Regions from separate parts of the Mesorhizobium sp. M0437 genome, predicted to be linked through region 3. Evidence: riboswitches for the same ligand, from Rfam matches in the RefSeq annotation. Region 3 holds a riboswitch; each other region holds the start of a gene.
The links. Region 3 has a riboswitch for thiamine pyrophosphate ahead of thiC (phosphomethylpyrimidine synthase ThiC). Riboswitches for the same ligand answer to the same signal wherever they lie in the genome.
Positions count from the first base shown of each region.

Region 1: linked by a shared signal. The riboswitch ahead of thiB (thiamine ABC transporter substrate binding subunit) and the one ahead of thiC (phosphomethylpyrimidine synthase ThiC) in region 3 are both predicted to bind thiamine pyrophosphate.
Region 2: linked by a shared signal. The riboswitch ahead of thiC (phosphomethylpyrimidine synthase ThiC) and the one ahead of thiC (phosphomethylpyrimidine synthase ThiC) in region 3 are both predicted to bind thiamine pyrophosphate.

Region 1 covers NZ_JAMYRK010000005.1:43,677-46,949, forward strand. The annotation lists gene thiP (thiamine/thiamine pyrophosphate ABC transporter permease) at 1-38, opposite strand, end outside; gene thiB (thiamine ABC transporter substrate binding subunit) at 527-1,540, opposite strand; TPP riboswitch at 1,584-1,698, opposite strand; gene NKI72_RS04890 (thiamine diphosphokinase) at 1,826-2,470, shown strand; gene NKI72_RS04895 (ABC-F family ATP-binding cassette domain-containing protein) at 2,486-3,273, shown strand, end outside.
Region 2 covers NZ_JAMYRK010000015.1:28,650-31,922, forward strand. The annotation lists gene NKI72_RS12150 (ATP-grasp domain-containing protein) at 1-1,157, shown strand, start outside; TPP riboswitch at 1,381-1,497, shown strand; gene thiC (phosphomethylpyrimidine synthase ThiC) at 1,601-3,273, shown strand, end outside.
Region 3 covers NZ_JAMYRK010000002.1:56,933-60,205, forward strand. The annotation lists gene NKI72_RS01570 (Fic family protein) at 1-930, shown strand, start outside; TPP riboswitch at 1,113-1,229, shown strand; gene thiC (phosphomethylpyrimidine synthase ThiC) at 1,333-3,168, shown strand; gene thiO (glycine oxidase ThiO) at 3,165-3,273, shown strand, end outside.

The sequences.
Region 1 (3,273 bases), on a different contig from region 3:
GCAGTGACGCGGGGATCGGCCGGATGACGCGTAGGCATGTCGCGCTACCCGACACTACGACAGGCGTAGATCGAAGGAAATACCTGGCAAAGGCCGAGCCCACCCCTCTCTGGCCTGCCGGCCATCTCCCCCTCAAGGGGGGAGATTGCGCACTCAGCCGCCTTCGCCAATCTCACAAGTGGCAGGACGAGGAGAGGCGACAAAGCTGCCGATCTCCCCCTTGAGGGCAGGGCTATCGCATTTGGATTCTTACGAAGTTGGACCCCCACCCTAACCCTCCCCACAAGGGGGAGGGAACGCTGCCGCATGCCCTTACTTCCCCTTTTGGCGCCGAAAGGCAGACAATTTGCCGAGGTCAGTGCCAACGGAAGTCTCCCTCCCCCTTGTGGGGAGGGGTTAGGGGTGGGGGTACGTCGTAGAGCGAAAGCCTCGGCGTTCCATCTGCGATAGCCGTGCCCTTGAGGGGGAGATGGCCGGCAGGCCGGAGGGGGGTGGCTTGGCGCAAACATCCGACGAGGCTTGAGCCCTACCTGCTCATCGCCGCAAGCCACTCATCGACCCAGGCCTTGCGGTTGGCCGCGACGTCTTCCGGGCTGAACAGCAAGGTCTTGGTCGGCTTGACCAGCTTGTCGAACGCCGGGTTGAGCGGCTTGTCGGTTTTGCCGGCCGGGAACATCCAGTTGGTTTCGGGAATGACATCCTGGAATTTCGGTCCGGTCATGAAGGCAATGAACTTTTCCGCCAGCGGGTTCTTCGCGCCCTTGGTGGTGATCCCCGCAACCTCGATCTGCAGATATTCGCCCTCCTCGAAGGACGCCGCCTGGTAGCGCTCGGTGTTTTCGGCGACCATGTGGTAGGCCGGCGAGGTCGTGTAGGACAGCACCATCGGCGCCTCGCCCTTGGTGAACAGGCCGTAGGCCTCGCTCCAGCCCGGCGTTACCGTCAGCACCTTCGCCTTGAGTTTGGCCCAGGCTTCCGGCGCCTTGTCGCCATAGACCGACTTGACCCACAGCAGCAGGCCAAGGCCCGGCGTCGAGGTGCGCGGATCCTGGATGACGATCTTCTCTCCGGCATCGCCCTCGACCAATTCCCTGAGGCTCTTCGGCGGGCTCTTCAGTTTTTCGGTGTCGTAGACGACGGCGAAATAGCCATAGTCGAACGGCACGAAAATATCGTCGCTCCAGCCGCCCGGTACATTGACGCCCGAGACGGCGCCGTGCGGCGAAAACAGGCCGGTTGCCTTGGCGTCGGCGGTTAAGTTGGTATCGAGGCCAAGTACGATATCGGCCTTGGTCGCGGCGCCTTCCAGCTTCACACGGTTGAGCAGCGCCACGCCGTCGGCGACCGAGACGAATTCGACGACGCAGCTGCATTCGACCTCGAAGGCCTTCTTCACCGCCGGTCCCGGACCCCAATCGGCGGTGAAGCTTTCATAGGTATAGACCGTCAGTCTATCCTGTGCCGATGCCTGCCCCGGCAGGGCGACCGCGGATGCCGCAAGCAGGACAATTGAGACAAGAGAGTGGAAAAAACTGCGCATCGGCGCCTCCTTCGTTCGCGTTGAAAGGAATTGAGGCGTCGGGCTGTCCGAAACGTCTAATCCCTCCGCCGGTACAAACCGGATCAGGTTCAGCGGGTTGGCAGTCTTGCCTCTCAGCCGGTCCGCGAAAATCGCGTCCGGCACCCCGTTAGAGCGTTGCGACACATAGGCCCGGCCGAAGTGCTGCGCAAGCGGAAGTTTGCCGGGCATCCAAAGCCCAGCCTTCCGTTTCGTCTGCCGTTTCATCTTCCGTTTCCGGGGCAGGGCTGGTAAGGGCCACGAGATATGAGCACATTCACCATCCTGCTTGGCGGCGATCTCATCCGCACACCGCTGCTCGACCGCCAGGTCGAAGGCTCGCGCGTCATCGCCGCCGACGCCGGCATCGGTCATGCCCGCATGCTGGGCCTGAGGCCGGAACTCTGGGTCGGCGATTTCGATTCCGTGCCTGCCGAGTTGCCGGAGGATCTGGCCGCCGTGCCACGGCAGGTATTTCCTGCCGAAAAAGACAAGACCGACGGTGAACTCGCTATCGCCGCCGCGCTCGAACGCGGTGCGACAAGCCTTGTGCTCGCAGGCGCCTTCGGCGGCAAACGTACCGACCACATCTTCCTGCATCTGGCGCTGAGCGTCCGGCTGGCGGAAGGCGGAACGGAAGTGCTTTTGACCAGCGGCGCACAGGAAGGCATTCCTTTGCTGCCTGGAAAGACTGGCTTCGACTATGCCGACGGCACGCTGTTTTCGGTGCTCGGCTTCTCCGATCTCGCCGGCCTGACAGTCACCGGCGCCAAATGGCCGCTCGACCATGTCGAGGTTGCGTTCGGCTCGTCGCTGACCATTTCCAACGAGGTCAGGGGCCGGCTGGAAATCGCGCTGGCCAGCGGCCGGGCGCTGCTGCTCGCGCATCCCTACCCTCTTCCGGAAAGCTGAGCCCAGAAAGCTGATATGGCGCCGCCGCTTCTCAATCTCGACGGGATAAAGCTGACCTTTGGCGGCACGCCGTTGCTCGACGGTGCCGCCCTGACGGCCTCGGCTGGCGACAAGATCGCCCTGGTCGGCCGCAACGGCTCTGGTAAGTCGACGCTCCTCAAGATCGCCGCCGGGCTGATCGAACCGCAGGATGGCGAAGTCTTCCGCCAGCCCTCGGCAACCGTGCGCTACTTGCCGCAAATGCCCGACATGGACGGTTTTGCGACCGTCCGCGCCTATGTCGAGGCGGGGCTCGGGCCCGCCGACGATCCCTACCGCGCCACCTATCTGATGGAGCATCTCGGCCTGACCGGCGAGGAACGGCCGAACGACCTTTCCGGCGGCGAGGCGCGGCGCGCCGCCCTCGCCCGCGTCATGGCGCCGGAGCCCGACATTCTCCTCCTCGATGAGCCGACCAATCATCTTGACCTTTCGGTCATCGAATGGCTGGAGGAGGAGCTTGCCCGCACCTCCTCGGCACTGGTCGTCATCTCGCATGACCGCCGTTTTCTCGAGCGCGTGTCACGCGCCACAATCTGGCTCGACCGCGGCCAGACCCGCCGTCTCGACAAGGGCTTTGGCTATTTCGAGGAATGGCGCGACACGGTGCTGGAGGAGGAAGAGCGCGAGCAGCACAAGCTCGGTCGCCAGATCGTGCGCGAGGAGCACTGGCTGCGCTATGGCGTGACAGCGCGGCGCAAGCGCAACATGCGCCGGCTCGGTGAGTTGCAGACCATGCGCCAGCGCTTTCGTGGTCATCGCGG
Region 2 (3,273 bases), on a different contig from region 3:
AGGCAATCCGTGTCGACACTGGCAATCTCGAAGCGTTGGTCCGCGAATGTTCGCGGCTGCGTGCTACCCACGACATTGCTGGCATTACTGGCTTTGCCGGGGACCATGAATCGATCTATGCGACAGTTGGCAAGCTTTGCCGGCATTTCGATCTACCGGGACCGAACCCTGAATCGATTGAACGAAGCTGCGACAAATTCAAGCAACGCCAACTCCTCGCGCAGGCCGGCGTTCCAATACCGGCCTATCGGTTGGCAACGAATGCGGCGGAGGTAGAAAGCTCGGCTGCAGAGATCGGCCTGCCCGTGATTCTTAAGCCGGCAGTAGGCAGCGGCAGCATCGGTGTCCGATTGTGCCGCAGCCTCGAAGACGTAGCCGAACATACGACTTATCTATTGGGCGGAAAGCACATATGGCGGTCTACACCGAAAATACTCGTCGAAGAATTCGCACAGGGCCCGTTCTATAGCATTAATGTTATGGGGAATGAGGTCGTTGCGATTTGCGCCAATGACTTTGGTCCCCTCCCCCATTTCGTCATTCGTGAGGTGACCTATCCGGCCCTGCTGACTGATCAGGAGCGTGAGCGCATCGCCGATGTTTCGCTGAGCTGTTTGCGGGCTCTCGGCCTTGGCTGGGGGCCAACTAACATTGAACTCCGGTGCACGAAACGCGGTCCAGTTGTCATTGAAATCAATCCGCGTCTTAGTGGCGCGCCCGACCCTCAGCTGGTCCAGTTAGCTTACGGTGTCGACCTCGTAACCGAGCACATCAAGCTTGTCATTGGCGAGGAATGGGATCTGCGCAAAAAGCATTCGCATACTGCGGCCGCGCGATTCCTGCTTCCTGATCAAGATGGCACCCTCGACTGGATTGGTGGCGACACTCAGGCAGCTGCTATATCAGGTGTGGCCGAGGTCAAATTGAATGTTGAACCCAAGACACCGATCGTCAGGAAGGGGGATTTCCGAGACTGGATTGGACATGTCATTGCCACTTCGCCCAGCCGTGCTGAAACCGAGGGCGCCCTTCAGCGAGCGGTCGACTTGATCGATTGGTCGATCACCCCTTTTCCGGCGACAATAAGAGGTGATCGAGAGCACGATGTTTGTGGGGCGTTCGGGCGGCCCACCAGTTCTGTTCCGATCAGGCGTTGACGGCTTAAGATCCTTGAAACGCAGCAGTTCCGTCTACGTCAATGTCACATCAAGTTTGACGAGGCAAATGCAGCTTTGGCCACACCTGCCCTATCTCCCGCGGAACTTCTCCGCGACCCATGGCGAGGCCGTCGGCCCAATTTGGGCCCAATTTGATTGCCGCCCACCGCCGCCGCAGGACGAACATGCGCTTGACAAGACAACGCCGGCCCGTTCAACTTGAGGCATTCACCAGGGGAGTCCCGGCAAGGGGCTGAGATACTGCTGGCTTTCGCGGCGCAGTGACCCGTTGAACCTGATCCAGTTCATACTGGCGTAGGGACGGTGCAAGCGCTCTGCGGGAGTTCACGCCCGAGGTCCTGTTTCGGCAGGTCGACAGAAGCGTCTTTTCATCCTTCCGGCACAGAACTGGGTCTCCAATGCATGAGCAAAGGAGCCTCAAGATGAATGCCCTCACCCCAGCCGTCTCAACGGGACCGCTGCCTGCTTCGCGTAAGATCCACAAGCCCGGTGCCATCCACCCGCAGATCAGGGTGCCGATGCGCGAAATCTCCGTCCATCCGACAGCCGGCGAACCGCCCGTCACCGTCTACGACCCGTCGGGCTCCTATACCGATCCGGCTGTCGAAACCAGCATCCAAAAAGGCCTGGCCCGGCTTCGCCACGAATGGATCTTGGCGCGCGGCGATGTCGAGGACTGTGACGGCCGCCACGTCCGGCCGGAGGACAACGGATTCGCGACGGGCGAACGCCTGACGCCAGAATTTCCCATCCGCCACCGACCGCTCAGAGCCAAAGCAGGCAAGAGGGTGACGCAGCTTGCCTATGCACGCGCCGGCATCATCACACCCGAAATGGAGTTCGTCGCCGTCCGCGAGAACCTTGGCCGCGAGATCCGGCGCGGCAAGCTCGAGCGCGACGGCGAAGCCTTCGGCGCGGCGATCCCCGACTTCGTCACGCCGGAATTCGTGCGTGATGAGGTGGCGCGCGGACGCGCAATCATTCCCGCCAACATTAACCACCCAGAGAGCGAGCCGATGATCATCGGCCGCAATTTCCTGGTCAAGATCAATGCCAATATCGGCAACTCCGCTGTCACCTCCTCGATGGCCGAAGAGGTCGAAAAGATGGTCTGGGCGATCCGCTGGGGCGCCGATACGGTGATGGACCTGTCGACCGGCCGCAACATCCACAACATCCGCGACTGGATCGTCCGCAACTCGCCGGTGCCGATCGGCACGGTGCCGCTCTACCAGGCGCTCGAGAAGGTTGGCGGCATTGCCGAGGATCTGACCTGGGAGGTGTACCGCGACACGCTGATCGAACAGGCCGAACAGGGCGTTGACTATTTCACCATCCATGCCGGCGTGCGGCTGCATTACATCCCACTGACCGTTGACCGGGTCACGGGTATCGTCTCGCGCGGCGGCTCGATCATGGCAAAATGGTGCCTGCACCATCACCGGGAAAGCTTCCTCTACGAGCACTTCGCGGAGATCTGCGACATCTGCGGCGCCTATGACGTCTCCTTCTCGCTCGGCGACGGCCTTCGTCCCGGCTCGATCGCCGATGCCAACGATGCGGCGCAGTTCGCCGAGCTGGAAACGCTTGGCGAGCTGACGAAGATCGCCTGGGCGAAGGATTGCCAGGTGATGATCGAGGGGCCTGGCCACGTGCCGATGCACAAGATCAAGCAGAACATGGACAAGCAACTCGCCGTTTGCGGCGAGGCGCCGTTCTATACGCTTGGCCCGCTGACGACCGACATCGCGCCGGGCTACGACCACATCACCTCCGGCATCGGCGCGGCGATGATCGGTTGGTTCGGCACCGCCATGCTCTGCTACGTCACGCCCAAGGAACATCTCGGCCTTCCCGATCGCAACGACGTCAAGACCGGCGTGATCACCTACAAGATCGCGGCGCATGCCGCCGACCTGGCGAAGGGTCACCCGGCGGCGAAGATCCGCGACGACGCGCTGTCGCGGGCCAGATTCGAGTTCCGCTGGGAGGACCAGTTCAACCTGTCGCTCGATCCCGAAACAGCGCGGTCCTTCCACGATCAAACCTTGCCCAAGGAGGCGCACAAGCTGGCGCATTTCTGCTCGATGTGCGG
Region 3 (3,273 bases):
CGCGACCTCCTTGCTCGGACCGCCGCCTTTCTTTTGCTCAAAGACTCGCGATCAAGCTATGCGATCGAGGGCGAGCACCCGCCGCAAGATCGCATCCAGCGCTGGGGCCGCGCCATCGGCGAAGCCGGCCGCTGGCCGATCGATCGCGATGAGCTGCTGCGTCTGCAAAGAATTGTACTTGGTGACGCTCGTTTCGTAAGACTTGGCTTCCGAAAAGAAGGAGGTTTCGTCGGTGAGCATGATCGAGACAACGGTACGCCCTTGCCCGATCACATCAGCGCTCGGCCCGAGGACCTGCCGCGGCTAATCGATGGAATGGCGGCGTTCGATCAGGGCCCCGCGCAAAAGCTTGATGCAGTCGTAGCCGCCGCAATCCTCGCCTTCGGCTTTGTCTATATTCACCCGTTCGAGGACGGAAACGGCCGCATTCACCGCTACCTAATCCACCACGTCCTTGCCATGCGCGGCTTCAATCCGCCGGGAGTGGTCTTTCCCGTCTCGGCCGCGATCCTGGACCAGATCAACGAGTACAGGGGCGTGCTCGAGAGCTATTCGCAGCGCCTTCTGCCGTTGGTGGAATGGGAACCGACGCCGCAATTCAACGTCCGGGTGCTGAATGACACCGGTGATTTCTACCGGTTCTTCGATGCAACCCCGCACGCCGAATTCCTCTATGCTTGCGTTCAGCGGACGATCGAACGGGACCTTCCCGAGGAAACCGCATTTCTGCAGCGCTACGATCAGTTCCGGCAGCAGGTGGACGCCTTTATCGACATGCCCGAGCGGTTGACCGATCTGCTCTTCCGTTTTCTTCACCAGAATGATGGCCATCTATCGAACCGCGCGCGCGAGAAGGAATTCGCCGCGCTGACCAGTGACGAGGCAGGAAGAATCGAGGCGATCTACGCGCAAACCTTTGGTGCCCATTGAAGGTGTGATCATCAGGATCGATTTTTAGTCCGACGCTTTGCGATTCCCTTGTCCTTGCCTTCATCTCCGACGCTTGACTTGTCACCGAGACATGCACGATTTTTTCCGCACGGTCTGACCGGCCGCCGATCAGCCGCGGCCAGAACGCGCTTGACAAACCGGAGCCGTCCCGTCCAACCTCACGCATTCACCAGGGGAGTCCCGGCAAGGGGCTGAGATACTGCTGGCTTTCGCGGCGCAGTGACCCGTTGAACCTGATCCAGTTCATACTGGCGTAGGGACGGTGCAAGCGCTTTGCGGGAGTTCACGCCCGAGGTCCTGTTTCGGCAGGTCGACAGAAGCGTCTTTTCATCCTTCCGGCACAGAACTGGGTCTCCAATGCACGAGCAAAGGAGCCTCAAGATGAATGCCCTCACCCCCGCCGTGTCGACGGGACCGCTGCCTGCCTCACGCAAAATCCACAAGCCCGGTGCCATCCACCCGCAGATCAGGGTGCCGATGCGCGAAATCTCCGTCCATCCGACGGCAGGCGAGCCGCCGGTGACCGCTTACGATCCGTCCGGCCCCTATACCGACCCGACTGTCGAAACCAGCATCGAAAACGGCCTTGCACGGCTTCGCCATGAATGGGTCACCGCGCGCGGCGATGTCGAAGCCTATGACGGCCGCCACGTCCGGCCAGAAGACAATGGGTTTGCGGCGGGCGAGCGCCTAACACCGGAATTTCCAGTCCGCAACCGGCCACTCCGGGCCCAGACCGGCAAGGCGGTGACACAGCTTGCCTATGCGCGCGCTGGCATCATCACGCCCGAAATGGAGTTCGTCGCCATCCGCGAGAACCTTGGTCGCGAGATCCTGCACGGCAAGCTTGAGCGCGACGGCGAGGCCTTCGGCGCGGCGATCCCCGACTTCGTCACGCCTGAATTCGTGCGCAACGAGGTGGCGCGCGGACGGGCGATCATTCCCGCCAACATCAACCATCCCGAGAGCGAGCCGATGATCATCGGCCGGAATTTCCTGGTCAAGATCAACGCCAATATCGGTAACTCCGCCGTCACATCGTCGATGGCTGAAGAGGTCGAAAAGATGGTGTGGGCGATCCGCTGGGGCGCCGACACGGTGATGGATCTGTCGACCGGCCGCAACATCCACAACATCCGCGAATGGATCGTCCGCAACTCGCCGGTGCCGATCGGCACGGTGCCGCTCTACCAGGCGCTCGAGAAAGTCGGCGGCATTGCCGAGGATCTTACCTGGGAGGTTTACCGCGACACGCTGATCGAACAGGCCGAACAGGGCGTCGACTATTTCACCATCCACGCCGGCGTGCGGCTGCATTACATCCCGCTGACCGTTGACCGGGTCACGGGTATCGTCTCGCGCGGCGGCTCGATCATGGCAAAATGGTGCCTGCACCATCACCGGGAAAGCTTCCTCTACGAGCACTTTGCGGAGATCTGCGACATCTGCCGCGCTTATGACGTCTCCTTCTCGCTCGGCGACGGCCTTCGTCCCGGCTCGATCGCCGACGCCAACGACGCGGCGCAATTCGCCGAGCTGGAAACGCTCGGCGAGCTGACGCAGATCGCCTGGGCGAAAGATTGCCAGGTGATGATCGAGGGGCCCGGCCACGTGCCGATGCACAAGATCAAGGCGAACATGGACAAGCAGCTCGCCGTCTGTGGCGAGGCGCCGTTCTATACGCTTGGACCGCTGACGACCGACATCGCGCCGGGCTACGACCACATCACTTCCGGCATCGGCGCGGCGATGATCGGCTGGTTCGGAACGGCCATGCTCTGCTACGTCACGCCCAAGGAGCATCTCGGCCTTCCCGACCGCGATGACGTCAAGACCGGCGTGATCACCTACAAGATCGCAGCGCACGCGGCCGACCTGGCGAAGGGCCACCCGGCGGCGAAAGTCAGGGATGACGCCCTTTCCCGCGCGCGCTTCGAGTTCCGCTGGGAGGACCAGTTCAACCTGTCGCTCGACCCCGAAACCGCACGGTCCTTCCACGACCAGACCTTGCCCAAGGAGGCGCACAAGCTGGCACATTTCTGCTCGATGTGCGGACCGAAATTCTGCTCGATGCGTATCTCTCACGACATCCGCGCCGAGGCACAGAAAGAGGGCATGGCGGCGATGGCGGCGAAATACCGCGAGGGCGGCGATCTCTACGTGCCAGCGGACGAGATCGGCGCACCGGTCACGCCTCAGCCAGGTAAGCCATCATGAAGGTGCTGATAAAGGGGGCCGGCGTCGCCGGCCTCACCGCCGCCTTCGAACTCGCCGCCCGCGGCGCGACGGTCACGGTCGCCGAGATCCGGCATGGCCTTGGAG